One region of the Lysinibacillus sp. G01H genome, then DNA from elsewhere that is predicted to be linked to it. Evidence: riboswitches for the same ligand, from Rfam matches in the RefSeq annotation. Region 1 holds a riboswitch; the other holds the start of a gene.
What was found. A riboswitch is a leader RNA that binds a small molecule or an ion and turns the genes downstream of it on or off. The one in region 1 is predicted to bind S-adenosylmethionine.
Positions count from the first base shown of each region.

Region 2: it holds a riboswitch for S-adenosylmethionine, as region 1 does, so the genes downstream of both, PSR12_RS02215 (MetQ/NlpA family ABC transporter substrate-binding protein) here and PSR12_RS22375 (cyclase family protein) in region 1, are expected to answer to the same signal.

Region 1 covers NZ_CP118397.1:4,403,278-4,411,527, forward strand. The annotation lists gene PSR12_RS22360 (ABC transporter substrate-binding protein) at 1-623, shown strand, start outside; gene PSR12_RS22365 (helix-turn-helix domain-containing protein) at 1,088-2,659, shown strand; gene PSR12_RS22370 (YuzC family spore coat inner layer protein) at 2,774-3,178, shown strand; SAM riboswitch class I at 3,260-3,365, shown strand; gene PSR12_RS22375 (cyclase family protein) at 3,458-4,195, shown strand; gene PSR12_RS22380 (DedA family protein) at 4,226-4,822, opposite strand; gene PSR12_RS22385 (Cof-type HAD-IIB family hydrolase) at 4,884-5,657, opposite strand; gene PSR12_RS22390 (DUF2225 domain-containing protein) at 5,991-6,674, shown strand; gene PSR12_RS22395 (hypothetical protein) at 6,697-7,050, shown strand; gene PSR12_RS22400 (erythromycin esterase family protein) at 7,191-8,250, shown strand, end outside.
Region 2 covers NZ_CP118397.1:458,596-466,845, forward strand. The annotation lists gene PSR12_RS02190 (CaiB/BaiF CoA transferase family protein) at 1-425, opposite strand, end outside; gene PSR12_RS02195 (alpha-hydroxy acid oxidase) at 422-1,582, opposite strand; gene PSR12_RS02200 (enoyl-CoA hydratase/isomerase family protein) at 1,597-2,376, opposite strand; gene PSR12_RS02205 (methionine ABC transporter permease) at 2,390-3,061, opposite strand; gene PSR12_RS02210 (methionine ABC transporter ATP-binding protein) at 3,054-4,079, opposite strand; gene PSR12_RS02215 (MetQ/NlpA family ABC transporter substrate-binding protein) at 4,187-5,017, opposite strand; SAM riboswitch class I at 5,106-5,211, opposite strand; gene PSR12_RS02220 (PPC domain-containing DNA-binding protein) at 5,334-5,840, shown strand; gene PSR12_RS02225 (pyridoxal phosphate-dependent aminotransferase) at 5,883-7,052, opposite strand; gene PSR12_RS02230 (carbon-nitrogen family hydrolase) at 7,149-7,943, shown strand; gene PSR12_RS02235 (PucR family transcriptional regulator) at 7,996-8,250, opposite strand, start outside.

The sequences.
Region 1 (8,250 bases):
CCAAGCCTGATTTAATCATTGTAGATGGTGCCGCAGACAAGGCAAAGTATGAGGAATACTCAAAGGTAGCGCCGACTTACCGCTTGAAAGAAGATATTCTACAAGATCCACGTGAAATTGCAAAAACAATAGCTGATGTTTTAAATATTCCAGATAAAGCAAAAGAAATGGTTGATCGATATGAGCAACGTGTTTCCGATTTAAAAGCAAAACTAGATGAATCAATTGGAGACGAAACAGTTGCTGTTGTACGACTAAATGTAGCAGATAATACATTAGCGTTATTTGGCATTAAAAATCGCTACTCTGGCTATATTTACACAGAGACAGGCTTAACACCACATCCATTAGCCCGTAATATGGCAGAGTCCCAAGAGGTCTTATCGGAAGAGGCTATCACGGAATTAGATGCGGATCATATCATCCTTTTCCCTTCAAACGGTACATGGGAGTCTAAAGAAAACCAAGAAGCCATTAAGTGGTTAGATAGTACACTATGGAAAACACTCCCTGCTGTAAAAAACGGGCATGTCTATATTGCTGATCGCACATATTGGCAATCTGGCGCAATCACAGCCAATTTGCTAAAGTATGATGATCTAGAGAAATGGTTCGTCAAATAATTTTCAAAAGAAAGCTCTTAACGAGGGCTTTCTTTGGTTTAGTGTTAAAAAACAAAATAATCAATAGCACTTTTGTGAAGGAGAAAATGGATAGGTTTTGTCACTCATCACTTCTTCACATTGAAATAAGTGCCTATCCTCTCTTTAATAGACTTTTTTGTTCCCTACTGCTAGTACGAAAGAAGAAAAGACACGTTAGCAGCATAGTTGATTGGAGTGGAGCCAGCGTCACTCCAAGGGGATTTAGCGTCACAGATGAGACCCTGGAGCGAACGTAAGTGAGTGAAGCGGCTCATCGGACGCCCCCTGGAAAGGACGCTGGAGGAGCGGAAATCAACCCCTTGCCTTGCTAAATGGGCTTTTTCTACTAGTCATATGATCTTTTTCAACAACATGAAGAACGCTCTTAATGAGGGCTTTCTTTGTGTTGTTATGCCAATTCAACAAAAAGGGGTGAATTATCAATGGGTAACTTAACACATGTTTATACGTTACAAAATATCTCTTATGCAATTCAATCATCAAAAAAGTTATTGATTAGTAGTGATTTCTATACACTTTTCATCGTAATGAATGGTAGCGGAAAGCTAGAAATAGATCATGACACCATTCATTTTAGTGAAGAAAAGTGCATATTGATACCGCCAAATAACACGGTTAGTATCCACATTCAAAGTGAGCACCTTTGTTTTTATCAATTACAATTCAACATTGTCAATCTCAGTAATAGTCAGAATTCACATAGCCATTTTACAAGTATCAGCGAACGACATCTTCTCCCCTTTTCACAATGTCATAGACTGCTAGAAGTCATCTATCAGAACCGGTTAGCAGAGGATGAACACACGATTTTTGAACAGCATGTGCACTTTCAAGAACTGATGTTATTGCTCTTACATCAAACCATACCCAAGCAGATGCAAAAAAATGATCGCCAATCTGTTGAACAATCCATTAACCATTTACATAAACATTATGAAAAGGAGTGGACGGTTGAACAGCTAGCACAGCTCGCTGACGTACCAAGATGGAATTATACGCGTATTTTTAAAGATATTACGGGACAAATTCCTCTTCACTATTTAACTAACATTCGTATTGAAAAAGCTAAGCAACTATTAATGACAACAAATGATCGAGTATTTGAAATTAGCCAATCTGTCGGATTTAATAATGAGTATTATTTCAATCGTCGTTTTAAAGAACATGTCGGCATCTCTCCAGGACAATATCGAAGAAATCAAGGCAGCCATCTACGTGTATTTGCACCATTCTTAGAAGATTTCTTTGTTGCCCTTGGGATTACGCCAATTGCTCAATTCAGTCATTCAAAATGGGGAAAACAAGACTATTTAGGTCTACAGGAAGTGCCAGATATCGATGTACAAAATAGAGAAATAGATCGACTCCTTTACTATAAGCCAACTTTAATTATGCTAGATTCTGGTATAGAGCGTTGGGAATCCTTTCATCATTTAGATGAGGTAGCCCCCGTCTGCCACCTCTCACACCCCGGAGAGAATTGGCAATCTACTTTATTTAAAATTGCAGATCTAACAGGAAAAACCTCTTTGATGCAAGACGTAATCCTACAATATGAAGATAAAGTACAACAAGCAAAAGGAATTCTTAGCAAATCTGTTTATGGGCAAAGTGTGGCATTTCTCCGTATTTCAGCCATTGGCATTACTCTATACGCGGGCCCTGAATGTGGCTATACGGGCCCCATTTTATATCGTGACTTAGGTTTAATGCCACATTCACTAGTATGGAGTATTCCGCACAATCAACGTAAAGTTCAACTGACATTTGCTCAATTGTTGCAATTAGATGCTGATCATTTATTTATTACCTTTGATAAACAACATTCCATTTATGAAAATGAGGAACGTGCTATTTTAAAAACTCCTACTTGGAAAAACCTAGCTGCCGTTAAAAGCAACTGTATCTATGAAGTAGACTTTTTAACATGGATGAATTATGGCATTTTATCACATAGTAAAAAAATTGATGATGTCTTGAATGTACTTGGCTAAAAGGAAGCTTACTTTAGCTTCCTTTTTAAATGTTTAGGACAAACATTGCACTGCTAATAACACCGAAAGCCGTTTGGCTACATAAGATAAGTTATCAGTTATAGGATAGGAGGAATGACCTTGTATTACAATCCTTATCCGTATTTTGTGCATCCCTATCATTATCCAACATCGCCTATCGCTAATCATTTTGCCATTAGACCCTTTTCGCAACACCTAGCAATGCCGACCAATAATCCTTTTCCACCTGTCGATACACACAAATTAAAAGCTTCAGCATCACGGATGAAGGCGATGATGCAGCAAGCCCAATTACTTACGGATAAAATAGATAGCTCCCAACAATTCGCACATGATTTAATGAATGCTGCTCAACTTTCAAATAAAACAGAGGTTGAAAAATTAATCACATCAACAGGCATTACGGTGAAATTTGAAACAAACTATACACCAGACAGTTTTATAATACGTCTTATTGATAATGATTGTTGTGGCGTCACCTTAAATTTGAATTGGTGAAAATTCCTAGTGAACTTGTAAACTATAAAAAACTATGCTAAAGTGTTTGTATTGTTATTTCTGAAAATTCTTATATTACTTTTCTTATCAAGAGAGACGGAGGGATTGGCCCGATGAAGTCTCAGCAACCAGCTAACAGTATGGTGCTAATTCCAATTGGCAAAATGATCAGCCTTGAAGATGAGAAGAAGAACTACCGTTGTTTCAAGCAGGAGTCCTCTTCTATTAGGGGACTCCTTTTTTATTTACCACTATTTTTTACAGAAAGCAGGGAAATCGATGTCTAATGAACTTTTGCAAGCATTGGAATTATTAAAATCGAAACAGTGGGTTGACTTAACACATACTTTCGGCCCTAATTCACCACATTTTTTTATGTTTGAGGACGCTAAATTTGAAACATTATTTTCTCATAAGGATGGTTTCTTCGCTCAACAATTCACGTTCCCTGGTCAATATGGCACACATATCGACCCACCCATTCATTTTGTGCGAGATACTCGCTACTTAGAAGAATTAGAACTAAAAGAGCTTGTTCTCCCCCTTGTTGTTATTGATAAATCACAAGAGGCTGCGAGCAACCATGATTTTACATTAAGTGTAGAAGATATTCTTAATTTTGAGGACAAGCATGGAGAAATTGAAGCAGGAACATTTGTTGCATTACGTACAGATTGGAGTAAGCGCTGGCCAGATAAAGAGGCTTTCAGTAATAAGGATGCAGATGGACATAACCATATCCCTGGCTGGGGTTTAGAAGCTTTACAGTTTTTACTAACAAAACGTAAGGTAAGCGCAATTGGTCATGAAACATTCGATACGGACTCTGCTGCTGATTTTCGTAAAAATGGCAAGCTAGAGGGCGAATATTTTGTGCTTGACCAAGACACCTATCAAATTGAGCTAATGACTAATTTAGACAAGCTACCTGCGAAAGGTGCTATCATCTTCAATATCGTACCTAAGCCAGAAAAAGCATCTGGCTTCCCTGTGCGCTCATTTGCTATTTTGCCATAACATAAAAGTCGGTATAGCGTATACCGACTTTTATGTTTGTCCATTTCTTTTTTTGAATAAAAAGTAAGCAATGAGCATCCCTACAATAAATAAAAGGATAAGATAGATACTATAATGAGTTAAATAGTATCCAACAAATCGCCATTTCTCTCCAAGCATCTTTCCTAATGATATAAATGTGAACGTCCAGATAAATGCCCCTATATAGGCAAAAAGCGCAAACTTTCTATAAGGATAATTATTAATAGCCGCAATATATGCTGTCAAATGGCGTACCCCTGGAATAAAATAGCCAATTAATAATAGGGTAGGTCCTATTTTTGTAAACATCTTTTTCGTAAAGTCAATTTTTTGCTCTGTAATATGAATTCTAGGGCCATATTTCTGCAATAACGGTAAGCCAAAACGATAACCAATATAGTAGCTTAAGGTAATGCCTCCAACCGCACCAATCATTGCACTGACCAAAGCAGGAATGTGTTCAAGACTTTCTCGGTAAACACTATAGCCTACATAAGTTAGAAACACCTCATCAGGAAGTGGCACCCCAACAATACCTCCAATTAGAATCACGATAATCCCAAAGTATCCGTAATGTTCAATTAGAGACTGCACGTGATGTGCCATAAATCATCCCACCTAAAATTTATTAAAATCTACCTGCTATATATAGTGTAACCTCAGCGCTCTAAATGACTTGAAGCTGACGTAAAGCAAAATTGATACCGCCATCCGTAGATTTCTTTGTAACAAAATTGGCAGCTCTTTTTAGAGCTTTACTACCATTTCCCATAGCAATTCCTACTCCTACATACTCCAACATATCAATATCATTATCCCCATCCCCAAAGGCAATCGCATTCTTAGGGTCAATATTAAAATGATCAAGCACCGCTTTAATAGCTATAGACTTCGAAACATCCTGCTGTAAGACATTCACTATATAAGGATGCCAACGCTGTAAAAATATATTCGAAAATTGGCTAGTATATCTTTTTTCTGCCAGCTCATCCGCATATAAACACATGAGGAAAACCTCTTCATCTACAATTTTTTCATTTATAAGTGGAAAAGCTCGTAAAGATAAAGTTTCTTGCATCGCTCTTAAAGCTACTGGACTTTGTATGCTATTCATGGATAGCTGCTCTGTAAAAAATGTTAGGCTATGCTGCTGTTCCTGTGCAAAAGCCTGTACATTGTGGACAATTTCTTTGGCAATCGGAGTTTTATGTATGACAAGTTCCTTATGTTTCACATAGGCTCCATTTGCTGTAATAAAGGTTTCAATCCCCAGCGCTTTTAACTCATAGCACATAGATAAGGGTCTTCCAGTAGCCGCTACAAGATGGATTCCCTTTTCTTGCAATAGCTGAATAGCTTGTTTTGTACTTTCTTCCACACAGCCATCCTCATAATTAATCAATGTGCCGTCTACATCAAAAAACACGATATTACACTTCATTTTGAGCACCTCCATTATAGTTATTTAGAACCAATTAAATTAAATTTATAATTTTTCTCCCTTGAAATATGTGAAAGTATTTTGACAAACTGTAAGCAAACTATACAACTTCCATTTACACCACCGATAAAAACTATTACAAGCGTATTTATAATAATATTTAACTAAAAATTCCTTGAATATTTTTATTTTAATAATTCTAAAGGAGTATACCAAAGAACACAAAATTGTTAAAATAAAAGATAATAACTTAAATACATTGAACGATAAAATCTTATGTATAAATAGAACAAAAGAAATAAAATTTTAGAGTACGCAAAGGAGTTGATTCTTATGGCATTTAACATTTACTACTATGAAAGTAGTGTGGATTGTAAATTTTGCAAAAAGCAGTTTACAACATATAAAGTTCGCCCTAATCGATATAAAATTATCGAAGAACAAACGGATTTCATGCCTGTTTACGATGGCCTAAACCCTTTGCTATATGAAGTTGCCGTATGTCCACATTGTGGCTATGCCTACCATAAATCTATGACACGGACATATGGACCTTTCATGCTACTCATTGATGAACTATACATTAAAGAGCTCCAGAAACCTATGGATATTTGTCAGGAACGTACAATTGATGATGCCATTATCAGTTTTAAGCTCGCCTATTTAGTATCCCGTGCGTCAATGGAAGAATCTCTTTTAATGGCGAATTTCGCTTTAAAAATTGCTTGGCTCTATCGATTAAAAAAGGACGAAGAATCCGAAAAGCGCTATCTTTTTGCAGCTAGAGACTTTTATAGTAAATCCTTTGCCTCTAATCAAGAAGGTGGAGAGAGAATTCAGTTTTTACATGCTGAATTGAGCCTTCGACTTGGTGATATTCCTGAAGCTAAAAAAGGATTTTCACGCTTAATTGCTGATCGAAATGTTTCGACAAAATATCGCAAGCTTGCACGCAATCGTTGGGAAAATTATAAATATGACGAACAACCTGTAACAATTAATGAAATCATTAATTAGTGGGACGAGGAGATGATTAACTATGTTGCTATTTCAAAGGAAAATTGATGTGAGAGAAGAGGATATATTTTCAGAGCTACATCATTTTTTATTAAGAAAAAATAATCGCTACCTAACAAACGATGAAGTTGTCGCTTTAACAGGCGTATCATCTGAGTTGCTTCACAAATGGGTAAAAGCAGGAAAATTAAAGAACTCCATTTTCCCTAATTTAGGGGCACCATGCGAACGATGTGGGCAGATTACGCAAGCTAAAATTTGCGTGAGCTGCTCTTCCTCCATTGTTGGTACATTAAAACAAGAAGAAAAGGATCGTGCATGGTTTAACCAAATTCAACGTAACCATGCAAGAGCAAGTACGTATCACTATAAATAGCATTCCTACATCTCCATCACTTGGAGGTGTTTTTCTTTTTTACATACTAAATTTAAACTAATTTTAAACAAATTCTTCCTAAACTTTAAACTCCCCTTCCTATAATTAAGTATCAATATAAAGTGAAGGGCTGATAATTAATGAGGAAAGCTAGGAAGCATAAGGTTTTATTAAGTTTTGCACTGGCAAGTTTAATAACAGTAAGTGGAGTAGTAAATGTCTCTGCTGTTGCCCCTGTAAATGAGGAGATTATTGAAAACGTTTCTGCCGTCAAACAAGCTAGGACTTCTAATGAAACATTACTTGATTGGAAAAAATGGGCGAATGACCATGCATATAGCCTGTCATCCATCCAGCCTGAAACGTTTAATGGACTAAAAATTCCCGCTAACAAATTTGAGGATTTAGAGATGCTAAAACCTTTATTACATGATAAACGTATTGTCTTTTTAGGGGAAAGCTCTCATGGAGTGGCACAATTCAATCTAGCAAAAACACGTTTAATACAATTTTTACATCAAGATATGGGCTATAATGTCCTTGCCTTTGAAAGTGGTATGGGCAATGTAATGAACGCTCAAGGACAAATTGATAAACAAGCAGCTCTACAAACAATGAAGGATGCCATTTTCGGCGTTTGGTGGACAAAAGAAACTTTGCCTCTGTTTGACTATGCAAAATTGACTCAAGCAACAGAGCAACCTCTTGTACTTACTGGCTTCGATATTCAACAGCAAGGGGCATTTACGAACGGAGATTGGCTGCATAACCCCAAGTTGGCTCAGCAATTCAATGAAGCTGAGAAGGAACTTGCTGAATGGAGCTCGGGAAAAGATTTGAAGGGCTATCAAAAAGTAAAAGCTACTATAATTGATGTGTATAAACAGGTAAAATCACAAATACAAATCAAAGAAAAAGAGCTACAGGCAGCTTATCCAAAAGAGCCTCATATTGTAAAACTAATGGATCGCACTCTAGCAGATCGCATTCGACTAGCAGACGAATATATAGAGTTAACAATTCAGTCCAATATCGACATTGAAAAAAATAATATAGAATCATTTTTGCAAACTATGGAATGGCGAGATCAAGCGATGATGGAGAACTTACTTTGGTTAGCTGAAGAGGTGTACCCAACAGAAAAGTTTATTGTATGGGCTCATAACGATCATATTCGTAAAGCACAATCGGATGTAATGG
Region 2 (8,250 bases), 740 kb from region 1:
GCCATAATATCATAGCCACCCTTTTGACTATATGGACCTGTTTGACCATAACCAGAAATAGAGCAGTAAATTAGGCCTGGATTGATGGCTTTTAATGTATCATAATCGATACCAAGCTTTTTCGTGACACCTGGTCGATAATTTTCCACAAGTACATCAACAGATTGAATCAATTCTTTAAATAAAGCCAGTCCCTCAGTAGTTTTTAAATTGATGCAGACACCTTTTTTATTACGATTAACCATCATATACATATGACTTTCTTCATTAACGAATGGACCCATTGTACGGGTATCGTCTCCATTTGGGTATTTTTCAATTTTGATAACTTCTGCACCCATATCTGCTAATACCATGGTGCAATAGGGACCAGCTAAGACTTGTGATAAATCGACAACCTTTAATCCTTGTAATGCTTGTTTCATTTACCCTCAGTCCCATCCTGTTTGACTAATGTGATGTTGCGTAATCCTTTGACAGAGGTGGCACCGGCTAATGCGATAGAAACCTTTAATTCATCATAAAGATTGGTCATCACCTTTTCGACGCCTTGTTGTCCTTCAAGGGCTAGTCCATAGACGAAAGGACGTCCTATTGCAACAGCATCCGCTCCTAAAGAAAGTGCTTTTAAGGCATCCATGCCACGATATACACCACTATCTAATATAATAGGAATTTGTCCATTCACAATTTTCGCAATAGCGGGAAGGGCATCAAGTGAACCAATCACGCCATCTAATTGACGGCCACCATGGTTTGATACAATAATGCCATTAATACCATTGTCGATAGCTAGCTTTGCATCTTCAGGATGTAAAATTCCCTTCAATAATATAGGAAGGTTTGTACGTTTTTTTAACTCTCGAACATGCTCCCAATTAAGTGTTGGGTGGAAGATATTTTGCAAGACACCTTGTACATAGGACTCGAATGAATCATCAGGTAAAGAGGCTGTAAAAACGGGATCATTCATATAATTTCCTCTTGCATAGCCTAGCTTCAATGGTGAAAACTGATTGCGTACATCTTCTTCACGCCAGCCAAGCATTACAGTGTCGACAGTTAAAACGATCGCTTCAAATCCAGCTTCCTCCGCACGTGCAGCCATACTAAAAGCAATTTCTTCATTAGTAGACCAATATAATTGAAACCATTTTGTTGCAGAAGGCGCAGCTTGAGCAACTTCTTCAAGAGCAAAAGTGGAAACAGTGCTTTGTATATAAGGGATATTTAAAAACTGGGCAGCACGTGCAACGGCAAGCTCACCTTCATCGTGAACCATTCCGTTCATGCCCACAGGAGCAAAAAGCAAAGGAGTTGGATATGTTTTACCAAACAAATGAACGGATGTATCAACGTTTGACACATCATTTAAAAAACGGGGAACAATGGAATACTTCTCAAAAGCTGCTCGATTATTGCGCAGTGTTTGTTCACCGCCAGCACCTGAACGGATATAGCCATAAGGTCCAGCTTCGATTTTTTCCGCTACGGCCTTTTCTAAATCTGCAAAGCAAATGGGGAAGGGGGCTTGTGCAGTTATATTTTTTAAGAGTAGATCGCCATCAGTTATGTTTGTCATCGTTACTACCTCACTTATTTATTGAAAATAGGCTTTCTTTTATTTAAAAAGGCTTGAATACCTTCGTTATAATCGTCTGAACTAAATGAATCCAAAACTAACTGTGCCAACGCATCGTTTTCTTCATTTTCACCATCAACAATTGCCTGGATAACTTTTTTGATGCCAGTGTTTGCAATGGATGATTTACTTAATAAATGTTCAGCGAATTGCAATGTCGCCTCATCAATATCCTCCGGTTCGTGGAGGGCCGTGATTAAACCAATATTTTTTCCTTCTTCAGCTGTAAAAATAGTAGCTGTGTACAAAATTTCCTTTGCCTTAGCGACACCAACAATATTGATGAGACGTTTTGTGCTTTCTAAATTATAGACAATACCTATGTTTGCAGCGGTGATGCCTAGCTTACTCTTAGGTGTTGCTATTCTAAAATCACAAGCGTTTGCTAACTCTAATCCACCACCAATTGCTAAGCCCTGAATCATAGCAATTGTCGGGTGTGGAAATTTATAGAGAGCATCGATCGCCTTTAGAGCCAATTCATTATAGGCTTTGGCATTGTCTGTAGCATAACGAACATCTAAAAACTCGGTAATATCTGCACCGGAAGAAAAGGCTACTTCATTGACACCGCGAACAATTAAAAGTTTGATGGAAGAATCTACACTGAGCAGCTCTAGTTGGTCTACTATGGCTTGAAACATTGCCCTTGATAAAGAATTCCGTTTTTCCGGGCGATTTAATACTAACGTTGCAATATAGCCATTTTTCTCTACATAAATTTCGTTTGTCATCTTCATTCTCCTATTAGTCTTTTTTCAACTTCGCGGCGAAGCGGTTACCGATGGATTGAATGCTCTGCACAAGGATGATTAAGATAAAGACAGTTGCATACATCACATCAACCTCATAGCGTAAATGACCATAACGATAGGCAAGGTCACCTAAACCGCCAGCACCAACCATTCCTGCCATTGCTGTTGCACCAATTAATCCTATTGTGGCAATCGTTAAGCCTAATATAATAGATGGTCGAGCTTCACGTAATAGGACATGCCAAATGATATGGCGACGTTTAATACCCATGGCTGTGTAGGCTTCTACTACTCCTGAATCCACTTCTAAAAGCGCAGATTCCATCAGTCGTGCAATATAAGGAGCTGTGTAAACAACTAGCGGAACGATTACACCTTTAACACCAATTGTTGTACCTACAATTAACTTGGTAAAAGGTAAGATGAAGAATAATAAAATGATAAATGGAACAGAGCGAACAATATTGATAAATAGATTAAAAAACTGATAGAAAAATTTATTTTCAAAGGATTGTCCTGGTCGTGTTAAAACAATTAATAGCCCTAATGGAATACCAATCAGAATGGAGAATAACAATGAAATTCCGACCATTTGAAATGTTTCGATAATTGCTTTGCCAATAACATCTGACCAATCTGTAAAGAAACTTTGGATACTACTCATTGAACGCACCTCCTAATTCTTCCACTGCCACGCCATTTTCTGAAAAATAAGTTAACGCCTTTTGGACAATCTGCGTTTCGCCATGTAAATGCACCACAATATTGCCGACAATACCGTTTTTTAATTCAATAATATTTGCTGTTAAAATATTTGGTTGCACATCGTATACCTTAGTGACTTCTGCTAATAATGGCTTACCAGTACTTTCACCAAGGAATGTTAAACGGATTACACTTCCTGAAACATTTAATTGCTCAATAAGAGAGGGGGATAAATTACGTTGTGAAATTGTATTTAAAAACTTTCGCGTTGTAGGGTGCTTCGGTTTCGCAAAAAGTTCAATCGCTGTGCCAAATTCCACAACTTTCCCTGATTCTAGAACAGAAACCTCATCACAAATTTTTTGAATTACATTCATTTCATGTGTGATGAGCAGAATCGTAATGCCTAATTCACGATTAATTTTTAACAACAATTCAAGAATGGCTTCCGTTGTCTCAGGATCAAGTGCACTTGTTGCTTCGTCGCTAAGTAAAATCTCTGGTTCCTGTGCTAGGGCACGTGCAATAGCCACACGCTGTTTTTGACCACCTGAAAGTTGATTTGGGTAACTATCAAGTTTATCTGTTAAACCGACAATTTCAGCATACTTAGCTACTCGGTTTTTTACTTCCGCCTCTTTATAGCCTAGAAGCTTTAAGGGAACTGCAATATTATTGTAAACTGTTGCTGTTTTTAATAGATTAAAGTGCTGGAAGATCATCCCGATTTTTTGGCGTGTTTGACGTAATTCTTGAAGAGAAAGGGTCGTAATATCTACATTGTCTATCACTACTTTTCCTGCTGTAGGACGTTCGAGTAGATTAACGCAACGAATGAGTGTACTTTTACCAGCACCACTATAGCCGATTACACCATGAATTTGTCCCTTTTTTACATGAAGATTAATGCCATCCACAGCTTTTATGATGCCTTTTTTAGACTTGAATTCTTTTGAGATATTTTGTAATTGAATCATGCGACTGTTTGCTCCTTTCTCCACCTTCTAAAAAGCAAGAATCTGCTCGTTTTCCTATAGAGGAATTTCGACAGATTCTTCGGCTTTATAGAAGCTTCCTGAATGTATTACCAACTAGGGATTACTGAACCTTTGAATTCTTCTTCGATGAATTGACGTACTTCATCAGATTGGTAAGCCTCAACGAACTTTTTAATTGTTGGATCATTTTCATTTTCAGCACGTACAACAATATAGTTCACGTATGGAGAATCAGTAGATTCCAATAAAATAGAGTCATCTTTAGGGTTAATACCAGCTTCTAATGCAAAGTTTGTATTAATAGCTGCTACGTCTACTTCACTAAGTTGTTTAGGAATTTGAGCTGCCTCTAATTCAATGAATTTTAAATTCTTTTTGTTTTCTTCTACATCACGAATCGAGGCTGTTAAGTCTGCGCCATCTTTTAACTGAATATAGCCAGCTTCCTGTAAAACAAAGAGGGCACGCGCTCCATTCGTTGGGTCATTTGGTAAGCCAAACGTTGCACCGTCAGGAATGTCATCAAAGGATTTATATTTTTCAGAGTAGATACCCATTGGATTTAAAATCGTTTTGCCCACTGGTACTAAATCTGTATCATGATCTTTATTAAATGTATCCAGGAAAGGCTCGTGTTGATAGCTGTTCGCATCAAGATCACCTTCAGCTAAGGATGTATTAGGTAAAACATAGTCAGAAAATGATTTTAGCTCTACTTCTAGCCCGTTTTCTTTTGCTACTTTAGCGGCTACTTCTGCAATTTGTTCGTGTGGACCAGAAGTGACGCCTACAACGATTTTCTTTTCATCAATTCCTTCAGCTTGGCTTTTACTATCTTCTTTAGAGCCACAGCCTGCTAAAGCTGCTACTAATGTTAGACTTGCTAAACCTACTAAAAATTTATTTTTCTTTTTCATGAAAATACCTCCAAGATTGTTTTTATCGGTTTTTTGAAAATAAAAAAACTCTCTTACAAATTAAGAGAGGCTCATGAAAAGATGTCCTCTCTTATCTATCAAACGAAGTTCGTTTGCAGGATTTAGCACCTTCCTTTAAAAAAGGAGGTTGCCGAGCTTCATAGGGCCAGTCCCTCAGCTACTCTTGATAAGAGATTTATAATATTTTTTTGTAATTCCGATAGAACTAATATAATTTATAGGGTATAGTAAGTCAATAAATAATTTTTAAATTTTTTATATAATTATAATATTTCGACGCAAAAGAGGGATAACAATGTCTGTTAGAGTTAATTATGGTATAGGTTCATTTGGTAAGGTTATTAGTGCTCGTTTTCTAACGGGAACAGATATCATTGAAGGGATTGAAGCGCTTTGCGAAGAGAATAATATAGAGTCAGCCACAATTGTAAGCTGTATTGGCAGCTTTCAAAAAAGTAGCTTTGTTTATTTAGTGCCAGATGAAACAGCTCAAATTCAAGTTCGTTTTAGTGATGTGATGGAAAAAGAGGGACCATTAGAATTTATTCAAGGTTCAGGTGTGGTGTGTAAACGAGATGGTGGATATGAGACACATTTCCATGGCTCTATGAGCGATCAATGGGGTGTTGTATCGGGTGGGCATTTAATAAAAGGGGGAAACCCTGTTATTACTGCTGACATCGTGTTGGCAGAGGTACAAGGTATTCAACATATTCGAAAATGGGATGATGAAACAGGTCATGCTCAATTTTATCCATTAGAAAATGATTTAGGGCAACCAAGGAAAATTGAAAAATATTAATGATCCTGTAGCTAGGGATAGCTACAGGATACGCCCTCATCATTATCTATTAAACAATTGTAATTGCTCGATTCTATGGATTGCTTCACGTAAGCGCTCCTCACTAACTAGCAACCCTACGCGTACATAGCCTTCACCATATTGACCGAAGCCATTACCTGCTGCTACAGCGATATCAGCTTTTTCGAGCAAAAGATCAGCAAACTGTTCACTTGTATAGCCTAGTGGTACAGGAAGCCATGCGAAGAAGGAGCCTTTTGGAGCCGTAACATGCCAGCCAATTCGTCGAGCTTCTTCAATGAGTACATTGCGGCGACGCTCATAAGTAGCTCGTAGTTCATCCGAACATTGTTGGGAAGCTGTCAGTGCTACTGCTGCGGCTTGTTGAATGGCAGGGAATTGACTACAAAACAGATGATCCTGAATAAGATTAATAGCAGCGATAATCTCGGCATTCCCTACAGCGAAGCCTATACGCCAGCCAGCCATATTATAGGTTTTCGATAATGTATACATTTCAACTCCTACTTCTTTTGCACCCTTTGCTTGAAGGAAGCTAACTGGTTTATTACCGTCAAATCCTATTGCCCCATAAGCAAAATCATGTGATACGATAATATTGTGTTCCTTCGCAAAGCGAACAGTCTCTTCAAAAAACGCAAGTGATGCTGTACCTCCTGTAGGGTTGTTCGGGTAATTTAAGTAAAGAAGCTTTGCCTTTTCTTTCACTTCATCAGGTAATGCATCATAATCAGGTAAGAAATCGTTTTCGGCAAAAAGTGGCATCACTTCAAAATTGACATCTCCTAGTACGACACCTGATAGGTAATCTGGATAGCCAGGGTCTGGTAAGAGCATCGTGTCACCAGGGTTTAACACTGCTAAAGGTAGCTCAACTAGACCAATTTTTGTTCCACCGAGAATCGCTACCTCTGTATCTGGATTTAGTTCTACCTGATATTCACGTTGATAAAAGTCGGCAGCAGCTTGGCGTAATTCAGCGAGACCTCTAAATGGTGAATATTTGTGGTTTTGAGGATTTTCAGCCGCTTCCTGTAATGCTTGAATGATGTGAGTAGGCGTTGGCTGATCGGGATTTCCTTGCCCAAGGTTAATGACATCACGCCCTTCTTCTAGAGCCAAGTTTACTTTTTGTACAAGTGCTGCAAAAAATTGAGTGGGTAGTTGCTGTAGTTTTTTAGAGAATTCCATGCATGATCACCTTTTTCAGAATATAATAATTATTATTGAAGAATATGAAGCAAATAGTATTACTTTTTCTGTTAATTGTCTAGAGGAGGAATGGATATGAAAATCGGATGTATTCAATTAAATGTTGGCTTTGGCAAAGTTGAAGAAAATTTTGTGCTTGCTGAGGATAAGATTCGTGAAGCTGCAAAACAAGGGGCAGAAATTATTGTGTTACCTGAAATGTGGAATACAGGCTATGCTTTGGAAAAACTGTCTGAGCTAGCAGATATCAATGGTGAGCGGACAAAGGCCTTTTTGGCTAAACTTGCTAAGGAACTTGATGTACATATTGTAGGGGGCTCTGTTTCAACAAAGAAAGGCGACAAATTTTATAATACAATGTATACCTTTAATCGTAATGGAGAACTTGTTGGGGAATATAGCAAGGCACATCTTTTCCGTTTAATGGACGAGCATCTTTACTTAGAGGCAGGGAATGAAATGAATCGTTTTGCTCTAGGTGACATTGAAGCTGCTGGTGTTATCTGCTATGATATTCGCTTCCCAGAATGGTTACGAGCCCATGCATTACAAGGAGCAAAGGTATTATTTGTACCAGCGCAGTGGCCAACTCCAAGGATTGACCATTGGAAAACATTGCTACAGGCTCGGGCAATTGAAAATCAATGCTTTGTCATAGCCGTTAATCGTATTTCAAAAAAGGTAGAAAATTTTAATGGGCAATCCATGATTATTCAGCCTTGGGGAGAAGTACTTTGGGTTGGTGCTGAGGACGAGGAAATAGCGGTGATCGATGTAGACTTTTCTATTGTCGATGAAGTACGTGGAAGAATCCCTGTTTACGATGATCGCAGACCTGAACTGTATCAGGATGTAGTTGTGAAAGGGTAATAAAGGGCACGCTTAGGAAGGTAGATAGCCTTTTGAGCGTGCCAACTTTTTTCTAGCTCTTATCCTCGATCAATGAATTGGCTAGTAGCATAAATTCAAGTGTAATGCGGTTATGCCCATTCATAAAATTTTTACCTAGTAAACTTTCAAGCTTTTTTAAGCGGTGATAGAGTGTTTGACGAACAATAAACAATTGATTCGCTGTTTGCTGTTTAGAGCCATTTGTTTGTAAATACACCTGCAATGTTTCGAGAAGCTTACTATTATATTTTTCATCGTATTCAATAACTGGCTGTAAATAGTCGTA